DNA from 3 places in the Micromonospora peucetia genome. Region 1 is predicted to be linked to each of the others. Evidence: riboswitches for the same ligand, from Rfam matches in the RefSeq annotation. Region 1 holds a riboswitch; each other region holds the start of a gene.
The links. Region 1 has a riboswitch for cyclic di-AMP ahead of GA0070608_RS09285 (C40 family peptidase). Riboswitches for the same ligand answer to the same signal wherever they lie in the genome.

Region 1 (3,264 bases):
GCATGAGGAGGCGGATCCCGTCGGCGAGGCGGGGCTCGTCGGCGGCGAATTCGGACCAGGAAGCCATGCGGGCATTCTATCGAACAAATGTACGAAGGCACACTCCGACACGCAGGTCACACGTATCGCTCGCTAAGGTGTTCGGATGCTGCTCTCCGACCGCGACCTGGCCTCCGAGATCGAGGCGGGAACGCTCGCGCTGGAGCCGTTCGAGCCCGCGCTGGTGCAACCGTCCAGCATCGACGTGCGCCTGGACAAGCTCTTCCGGGTCTTCAACAACCACCTCTACACCCACATCGACCCGGCTCAGCAGCAGGACGACCTCACGTCGATGGTCGAGGTGCCCGACGGCGAGCCGTACGTGCTGCACCCGGGCGAGTTCGTGCTCGCCTCGACGCTGGAGGTGATCTCGCTCGGTGACCAGCTCGCCGGCCGCCTGGAGGGCAAGAGCTCCCTCGGCCGACTCGGGCTGCTCACCCACTCGACGGCGGGCTTCATCGACCCGGGCTTCTCCGGTCACGTGACCCTCGAGCTGTCGAACGTGGCCAACCTGCCGATCACCCTCTGGCCGGGCATGAAGATCGGCCAGCTCTGCATCTTCCGGCTCTCGTCGCCGGCCGAGCACCCGTACGGCTCAGCCGTCTACGGCTCGCGCTACCAGGGGCAGCGCGGCCCGACCCCGAGCCGCTCCTGGCAGCACTGGCGCACCTGGCCGATCCGCTGATCCGACCCGCCACATGTAGGGAAGGGCCCTTTCCTGACGCCCGCCATGCGTTAGGAAAGGGCACTTCCCTACACCTCAGCGGGGGCGGCCGTAGCTGTGGATCGGGCCGTCGTCGACCTTCTTCATCCTGACCGGCACCCCGGCCCGGGAGGCGTGCACCACCCAGCCGCCGCCGACGTACATGCCGACGTGGTGCAGGTCGCTGTAGTAGAAGACCAGGTCACCCGGGCGCAGGTCGCCCCGGCTGACGGTCGCGGTCACCCGGCGCTGCTGGGCGGCGTTGTGCGGCAGCGAGACCCCGGCCTTCGCCCAGGCGGCGAGCATCAGGCCGGAACAGTCGTACGAGTTCGGCCCCTCGGCGCCCCAGACGTAGGGCTTGCCGATCTGGGCGCAGGCGAACTTCACCGCGGTGCCGGCCGCGCCACCGGGATAGCTGGCCGGGCAGGGGGCGGGACGTAGCGGCCCGCCGCCGCCGTTGCCGTAGACCCGCAGCCGCAGCTTCTGCAACCGGTCGATCTCGGCGTTGATCTGCTTCTTCTTCGCCGCGAGCTGGGCCTCGGTGCGGCCGAGCTGGACGACCATCTCGTCCAGTGGGGCCTTCTTCCCGGCCAGTTGGTCGCGCAGTTCGGCGACCTGCCGCACGTCCTGCTGCTGGTGCTGGGCGAACTGGTCGAGCAGTTCGAGCTGCCCGACCATCTCGCTCGGCGAGCGGCTGCCGAGCAGGGCGTTGATCGCGGACACCTGCTCACCCTTGTAGGCGCGGACGGCCAGCGCGCCGACCTTCTCCATCGCCTGGTCTACCTGCTTCTCCAGCGGCTTGATCTGCGCGGCGAGCGTGTCGGCCTGCTTCCGCTTCGCGGCCAGGTCCTGTCGGGTGGCGTTGTGCCGTTCGATGATCGGTTCGAGCTTGTTCCAGTCCTCGTCGATCTGCCGCTCGATCTCGGCGACCGTCGGTTCGGCGTGGGCCGCCGGTGCGCCGCCGGTCAGAACGACGGCGAACGCGGCCAGGGCAGCCAGGGCGGTGGTGCAGCGGTACCAGCGTGGGCGCGGCGCAGCCGTCGTCGGGTCGGTGAGGACCGACCGGGCGGACGGGGGCCGCGGGGCATGGTGTGCCACCGGGGTCCGTACTCCTTCTTCCGTACCGCCTACCGGGTTAGCTGACGGGTTCGGGCGGGAAGGGGCGCCCTACCGCAGGACTGCGGATTCACCCCGGGGAACCTGGGTCCCCGGCTCGCTCGGGAGCGACTCGGCGGTGTCGGGCCGGCACCGCCCTGGTTGGACGGATTGTCACCGGCCGACAAGGGACCAGAGTAGAGACGACCGTTATCGATCCGCAACCCTCCGGCCGCGACACTCCGCACCCGGGTCTGGCCGGAAACCGCGTCCTGGGCCGGGGCAACCGCAACCCGGCCGACGAAGATTTTCTTCCTTCTGAAGTGTCCGGTGGAAAGGTATTGACCAAAGGTGGCGGGCGGGGCGAAGGTGACCCCACCTTTGCCCGTCCGAACTGGGGGTCTGATGCACCTGTCAGCGACAACGAGGAGCAGACGCGTCCTGCTGGCCGCCGCCGTGGCCGCCGTCATGGTGGCGACGCCGCTCACCGCCGCCGGATCCGCCGCCGCCGCACCGGCGACCGACCGGCAGCAGCAGTACGCCGCCGCGGCAGCCGAGTACGGCGTGCCGGAGAGCGTCCTGCTCGGCGTCTCCTATCTACAGTCCCGCTGGGACACCAACGCCGGCACGCCGAGCACCAGCGCCGGCTACGGACCGATGCACCTCACCGACGCCGAGCACGTCGCCGCCCTGCCCGGGGGCACCCACCACGACGAGGGCACCGAGGACCCGCGCGGCGACGACTCCCGTCCGTCCCTGGCGGAGGCGCGCGAGCCGGCCGAGCCGGCTCCCGCCGAGGCGGCGCTCCGGACGCTCGACGCCGCCGCCGGACTCACCGGCGCCAGCGAGGAGGCGCTGCGGACGGACGTCACGGCGAACATCCGGGGCGGCGCGGCGCTGCTGGCCGCGTACCAGAAGGAGATCGGTGCCCCGGTCGGTGCCGAGACCGACCCGGCGGCCTGGTACGGCGCGGTGGCCCGCTACTCCGGCGCCGACACCACCGACGCCGCGGCGGCCTTCGCCAACGAGGTGTACGCCACCATCGCCACGGGCGACACCCGACTGACCGACGACGGGCAGCGGGTCACCCTCGCCGCCCGCGAGGTCCAGCCGGAGCGTTCCTGGCTGGACCGGCTGGGCCTGCGCAAGCTCGCCCGGCCCGACGGGCTGGAGTGCCCGAGCGACATCTCGTGCGAGTGGATCCCGGCGCCCTACCAGAACTACGGCACCACCCTCGGCGCGTACGGCAACCACGACCTGGCTGACCGGCCCGCACAGCAGAAGATCGAGTACATCGTCATCCACGACACCGAGGGCTACTTCGGGCCCAGCGTGAACCTGGTCAAGGACCCGAAGCGGGTGGGTTGGCACTACACCCTGCGCTCGGTGGACGGCCACATCGCCCAGCACATCAAGACCAAGAACGT
Region 2 (3,264 bases), 5.2 Mb from region 1:
CTGCGGCTCACCGGCGACTGGGGCGCCGGCTTCACCGGCTGGTGGGGGGTGGCGGTGGTGCTCGGTTTCCTGCTGGTCAACCTGGCCCTGGCCGGGCTGTTGCACCGCTTCGTCGAGACGCCGATGATGCGGCTGCTCACCCCGCGCCGGACGGCCCGGGCGACGCCGCAGGGCGCGGACGCCGCCGGGGAGCGGCCCGGCGCCCCGGGGCCGGCGGCGGGGGAGCGTGGCAACGTCGTGCCGCGCCCCCGCCCCGCCGACCCGCAGGCCGACCACCGACCGACGTACGTCGACTCGCGCTGACGGCCCGGACCCCGCTCCATCCTGACCGAACTCCGACCAACCGGGCTTCCCGCGCAGCCCTCGGTGCCCGCCGCGTCGCGTTCCCTCCACCCGCTGGCACCCTGCCCGGGGCAAGCCAACCCCGCCCCTGCCGCCCCTCACCGCGCCCCCGCCGCCCCGCCCAGACTCCGCGATCTTGCACTTTCCGCCCCGACAAAAAAAGACATCTGCCGTACTCCAGGGGCCCAAAGTGCAAGATCGCGGGGCGGCGGGGCGGCGGGGCGCGCGGCAGGGGCGCGGGCAGGGGCGGCAGGGGCGCGGCGGGGTGGCGGGCGGGGGTGTGGGCTGGTGGTTTTGGTGATGCCGGTCACGGTGGCGGGGAAACGGTCATTCCGGCATGGTGGGCCGATTCTCGTCGGGGGTTCGGCGCCGATGTCCGCCACTCGTCCCGTTGTTGCCCCGAAGCGCCTCTGAGAACGGCTGTCCCATTGAGTCACGTCAGTGCTCGGGTGCCCGCAAAAATTGTTTCCTGATCAAGGTTTAAGCAGGTGGGACGGGGTTGGCAGGGGTGTGGAACGGCCAGTAGTGTCGGCGCGTCCGGTGCGGTAACCGATCGCAAGAGGCGACGCCGCGCCGACCCGCCTAATCGTGAACGACGAACCGGGGACCCAGTGCTTGTGGGGTGAATCCGTGGGCCGCAGGCCCGTGGTAGGGCGTTCTTCCCGCCCGAATCCGTCAGCTAACCCGGTCGGCGGTGTCGGAAGGAGTTTCATCCTCGTGCAGCACCCACCCACCTCTCGGTTGTTCCGCCGTCTCCACGGCACCGCGGTGCCCGCGCTCGTACGCCCGCAGGCCACGAGCTGATCCACCGGTCACCGTCCGTCGCCCGGCATCCCGGGCGCATCCCCTGAGTGGTCCACCACCCGTCCGGACTGCCGTCCGCGCGGTCGGTCCGCCCTGCCTTCGGTGCGGACCGACGGCCGCTCACCCCCGAGCCCGTGGAGGAAACTGTGAAGCACCACCTCAAGCGACAGCTACGTCGTCTCGCGTCCGAGCGTCCCTACCAGTTGGCCGCCGCGTCTGCCGCTGCGCTCGTGCTGGCGTCGGGCACCGGCGCACTGCTGGCCGGAGCCGACGAGGCCCCCGCCGCCGCGCAGGCCCCGGTGGCCGCGACCGAGCTGCGGGACGACACCGCCGCCTCGCGCAGCCAGGCCCGGGTCGCGACCGCCCCGTCCAGCGCCGCCCCGGCCGCGTCCAGCGCCGCCCCGTCGGCCAGCGCCACCAGCGCCGCCCCGGATCCGGACCTGACCCGTAAGCCGGAGGCGCCGAAGCCGCCGGCGGCCAAGACCCTGAAGTACGACTACCAGGCCCAGACCACCTTCTACAACTGCGGTCCGGCCGCCGTCCGGAACGCCCTCAGCGCCGCCGGCATCGCGCGCAGCCAGGATGCCCTCGGCGCCCAGCTGGGCACCGACGAGATGGGCACCGACTCGGCCGAGGACACCACCCGCGTGCTGAACGCGACGGTGAAGGGTGACCCGTACCGGACCCGGATGATCCCGGGCGGTTCCGCCACCCCGGCCCAGATGGATCGGCTCCAGGCCGACGTGGTCGCGGCCATCACCGACGCGCGGGGCGTCGTGGTGAACGTGGCCGGCAGCGCCACGGACACCGACGGCGGCTGGCACTCGTTCCCCGGCGGCCACTACGTCGCTGTCGTGGGCTACCAGGACGAGGGGAAGCTGGTGAAGATCGCCGACTCGGCGAACCCGGCGACCGCGTCGTACTGGATGAGCACCATCGCCCTGGCGAACTGGGCCGCCACCCGCGGCTACTCCGCCTGACCGACATCGACACCGTCGGGCGTCGGCTCCCCACCCCGGGGGCCGGCGCCCGATGTCGTGTCCGGGTCACGGCCCTCGCCGGTGCCGCCCCGTGGTGGCACACTGCGCCCATGGTCGACGAATCGGGTGACCGGGACGACCGGCGGGTGCTTCTCCTGCTGCACGGCATGGGCGCGACCGGCGACGTGTGGCTGCCCTGGGCGCCGCTGCTGGAGCGTCGGTGGTCGGGGCGGTGGCTGGCGCCAGACCTCGCCGGCCACGGCTGGTCGCCGCCACTGCTGGCGTACTCGTTCCCGGAGCTGGCCGCGCGGATCGGCACGGGGCTCGCGGCGGGGGGCCGGTTCGTCGTGCTGGGGCACTCCCTCGGCGGGGTGGTCGGGCTGGCGCTGGCTGCCCGCAGCGCCGGGTTGCCGGTCGACGCCGTGGTCGGAATCGGCATCAAGGCGGTCTGGTCCCCGGCGGAGCTGGCCAAGGCGGGCGAGTTGGCCGCCCGGCCGGTGACCTGGTTCGCCAGCCGGGACGAGGCGGCCCGCCGCTACCTGCGGGTGGCCGGCCTGACGGGGCTCTTCGCCCCGGAGGATCCCGTCGTGGAGGCCGGGCTGCGGCAGGTCGACGGCCGCTGGCGGCTGGCGATGGACCCGGCCGGGTTCGGCGTGGGCGAGCCGGACCTGCCCGCCCTGCTGGCGGCGACCGACGTGCCGGTGCTGCTGGCCCGCGGCGAGCACGACCCCATGGTCACCGACGCGCAGCTCAAGGAATTGGGCGTGCCGGTCGCCACCCTGCCCGGCCTGGGGCACAACGCCCACGTCGAGGACCCCGAGGCGGTCCTGGAGCTCGTCGAACCGTACCGCTGAACCAGGTTCCCCCGCCCACCCGACCTCGCGTGCGGCCGGGCCGGACGGGGGCAGGCCGCACGTCGGGCTCAGGGCGTGGGGGAGAGCGCGGCGGGGTTCGGCCCGCCGGCCGTCCGGGGCGCGGGCACCGGACGACCGGCGTCGAGCTCGTGGCGGGCGGCGCCCAGGAACCCCTCGGCGTACGAGTCGGCCGGGAAGTCGCCCAGGTAGCGGCTCCGGGTGGCCCACCGGGTCTCGGCCAGCGGATCGCTGTCGAGCAACCGCTCCAGCACCTCGTCCACGTT
Region 3 (3,264 bases), 1.7 Mb from region 1:
GGGGGTGCGGACGCTCTACGTCGCACTGTCCCGGGCCACCCAGCGGCTGACCACGGTCGACCCGACCGGCTGAGACCGTTACTTGCACACATTGCGATGTGAGCATAGATTGGTCGCGAGTCCAGACGCCTGACGGAGGTGGACGCGTGGGCGCAGGTCATGACCACCATCACGGGTCGGTGGCGAATGCCGGGCACCGTTACCGGGGCCGGCTCTGGGCGGCGTTCGGGCTGCTCGCCGGCCTGATGGTGGTGGAGGCGGTGGCCGCCTTCCGCACGGGCTCGCTGGCTCTGCTGAGCGACGCCGGGCACATGTTCACCGACGTGCTCGGCATCGGCATGGCGCTCGCCGCGATCGCCGCCACCCGGCGGGCGGGCGCCGACCCGCAGCGCACCTTCGGCCTCTACCGGCTGGAGGTGCTCGCCGCGCTGGCCAACGCCTTGCTGCTCTCCGGCGTCGCGGTCTACGTCGTGATCGAGGCGGTGCGCCGCTTCGGCGACCCGCCGGAGGTGCTGGCGGCCCCGATGCTGGTGGTCGCCGTACTCGGCCTGCTCGCCAACATCGGCGCCTTCGCGCTGCTGCGCTCCGGGGCGAAGGAGAGCATCAACGTCCACGGCGCGTACCTGGAAGTCCTCGGCGACCTGCTGGGGTCACTCGGCGTGATCGGGGCTGCCCTGCTGATCGCCACCACCGGCTGGTGGTGGGCGGACCCGCTGGTGGCGGTCGCGATCGGGCTGTTCATCCTGCCGCGCACCTGGCGGCTGGGGCGGGCCGCGCTGCGCATCCTGGTACAGGCCGCGCCGGAGCACCTCCAGGTCACCGCGGTGCACGACCGGCTGGCCGCCGTGCCCGGCGTCGCCGAGGTACACGACCTGCACGTCTGGACGCTGACCTCCGGGATGGAGGTGGCCTCGGCGCACCTGAGAATGGAGCCCGACGCAGAGGTCGGCGCGGTGCTGGGCGCCGCCCGGGCCGCGCTGCACGACGACTTCAAGATCGAGCACGCCACGTTGCAGATCGAGCCCGGCGCGTCCTCCGGGGCCTGTGGGGCAGTCGAGTGGTAATGAGGACAACCTTAAATCTGGGAGCGTATTGTGATGCTATGCCGGATTTGACTGTTAGTGGACACACACCCTCCGTCACCTGCACTACACCAGTCACACCGGCACCGGTAGGCTCGGCTTCGGCCTCCGCCAGGCGGCACCCACCGGTGCCGGCGGTGGCCGCCGCCTAATCGCCCGGCGGGGCGAACCGGGGAACCATGTTCGTGGGGTGCATCCGCGTCAGCGGTAGGGATCTTCCGTCCCGAACCCGTCAGCTAACCCGGTCGGCGGCTGACGGAAGGACACATGCATGCCAGTGATGGCACCCGTACGACGACGTGCCGCCCGAACGGCGGCCCTGATCGCCACGATGCTCGCCCTCGGCGCCGCGGTGACCCCGGTCACCGCCGCCCAGGCGGCGGCCAATGCCCGCGCCGGTCTGCTCGCCGCGGCTCCCGGCCAGGACGAGGAGGGCGGCACCCCCGCCCTGCGGGCCCAGTTGGAGGCCGCCAGCAAGGGCTACATCGACGCCAAGCGCGCCCTGGACACCTCGGTCAAGCGGCAGCAGCAGCTCGCCGCGCAGCTCAAGACCACCGAGGTCGAGCTGGTCGCGCACACCGCCAAGGTCGGAAAGATCGCCGGGGCCGCCTACCGCACCGGCCGGCTCAGCGTCGCGTCCGCCCTGCTCGCCAGCAGTTCGCCGGACGGCTTCATGGACCGCGCCGCCGCCCTCGACGCGGTGGCCGCCAACGAGGACCGGGCGCTGCGCGACCTCCAGCAGACCCGCGACGAGGCCACCCGCACCCAGCTCGCCCTGAACGGCGAGATCCGGGAGCAGCGTAAGCAGGTCGCCGTGATGGACAAACGCAAGGAGCAGGCCGAACGGGCGCTGACGGTGGCCAACCGGCAGCAGTCCGCCAGCGGGGGCACCTCGCCGGGCAGCACCTCGAAGAAGACGGCGAAGTCGGCGCCGCGCAACTCCGACGGCTCCTGGCCGTCCGAGTCGTGCAGCGTCAACGACCCCACCCCCGCCAGCGGCTGCATCACCCCGCGCACCCTGCACGCGCTCAACCAGGCCAAGGCTGCGGGCTTCACCCGCTACGTCTCCTGCTACCGCTCCGGCGGCTCGGGTGAGCACCCGAAGGGTCGGGCCTGCGACTTCGCGGCCCAGAAGAGCGGCTTCGGCGGCGACGCCACCGGCGGCGACCGGACCTACGGCAACAACCTGGCGGCGTACTTCGTGGGCAACGCCGACCGGCTCGCCGTGCTCTACGTGATCTGGTACAGGCAGATCTGGCTGCCGAGCAGCGGGTGGAAGTCGTACAGCGGAGCCAACGGCGACCCGTCCAGCGACCACACCAACCACGTGCACCTGTCGGTCTACTGACGCCCGCGCCCCGGTGCCCCGCCCGGCGCGGGCCACCAGGCGGTCACGCCCGGCGAACCGGCCCCGATCGCGTCCGGCGCGAGCGGAGCCGGTGCCGTCGCGTCCGGCGCGAGCGGAGCCGGTGCCGTCGCGTCCGGCGCGAGCGGAGCCGGTGCCGTCGCGTCCGCCGCCCAGCAGGGCGGGCGCCGTCGTGGGTCAGTCGGTCGGGTGCTCGGGCGGGTGCTGGTCGAGGACTGCGCCGAGGCGGGCGGCCAGCCCCAGGTGGGCGGCGCGGGCCTGGCGGAACGCGTAGCCGAAGAGCGGCGTGGGCGCGGCGAGGGTGATCTCCACGTCGATGCGGACCACGCCGTCGGGCTCCGCCCGCAGCCGGGTGTGGTTGCGTACGGTGGTGGCGGGCCACTGCCGGGCCACGGTGACGATCTCGTCGGGATCGTCGACGAGGACGTCGGCCCGGTAGGTGATCGGCAGGCGTACCGGCCCCGCGGCCAGTCGATCGGTGATGTCGTAGCTGGCCCGTGCGCCGGGGCGGGGCGGCACCCGGCGGACCCGGACGATCAGCGGGTGCAGATCCTTCTGCCGGCCGGGATCGGCCAGCAACGCCGCGGCCTCCGTGAGGGAACAGCGCGCCTGGACGGTGTAGCTGAAGGAATCCCGCCTGAGCACGCCGTCTCCCCACCGTCGATGGTCGCCCGATCGTCGCGCATGCCGGGCACGCTGGCAACGCCGCGCCGATCCCGCCCGGAGTCCGGACGTCCGAGCACTGCCCCGACTACGTTCGGCTGATGGACGGTCACGTGACGTGTCGATCGGTGGAGGGTGGACGCATGAACGGGT

Region 2: linked by a shared signal. The riboswitch ahead of GA0070608_RS31225 (C39 family peptidase) and the one ahead of GA0070608_RS09285 (C40 family peptidase) in region 1 are both predicted to bind cyclic di-AMP.
Region 3: linked by a shared signal. The riboswitch ahead of GA0070608_RS17255 (coiled-coil domain-containing protein) and the one ahead of GA0070608_RS09285 (C40 family peptidase) in region 1 are both predicted to bind cyclic di-AMP.

What each region holds. Positions count from the first base shown of each region.
Region 1 is NZ_FMIC01000002.1:1,977,512-1,980,775, forward strand. It holds gene GA0070608_RS09275 (pyridoxamine 5'-phosphate oxidase family protein) at 1-67, opposite strand, end outside; gene dcd (dCTP deaminase) at 146-724, shown strand; gene GA0070608_RS09285 (C40 family peptidase) at 800-1,840, opposite strand; cyclic di-AMP (ydaO/yuaA leader) riboswitch at 1,853-1,986, opposite strand; gene GA0070608_RS09290 (N-acetylmuramoyl-L-alanine amidase) at 2,243-3,264, shown strand, end outside.
Region 2 is NZ_FMIC01000002.1:7,145,031-7,148,294, reverse strand. It holds gene GA0070608_RS31230 (acyltransferase family protein) at 1-303, shown strand, start outside; cyclic di-AMP (ydaO/yuaA leader) riboswitch at 912-1,051, shown strand; gene GA0070608_RS31225 (C39 family peptidase) at 1,281-2,126, shown strand; gene GA0070608_RS31220 (alpha/beta fold hydrolase) at 2,237-2,980, shown strand; gene GA0070608_RS31215 (CDP-glycerol glycerophosphotransferase family protein) at 3,049-3,264, opposite strand, start outside.
Region 3 is NZ_FMIC01000002.1:3,683,490-3,686,753, reverse strand. It holds gene GA0070608_RS17265 (HelD family protein) at 1-73, shown strand, start outside; gene GA0070608_RS17260 (cation diffusion facilitator family transporter) at 147-1,064, shown strand; cyclic di-AMP (ydaO/yuaA leader) riboswitch at 1,218-1,349, shown strand; gene GA0070608_RS17255 (coiled-coil domain-containing protein) at 1,363-2,430, shown strand; gene GA0070608_RS17250 (hypothetical protein) at 2,626-3,093, opposite strand.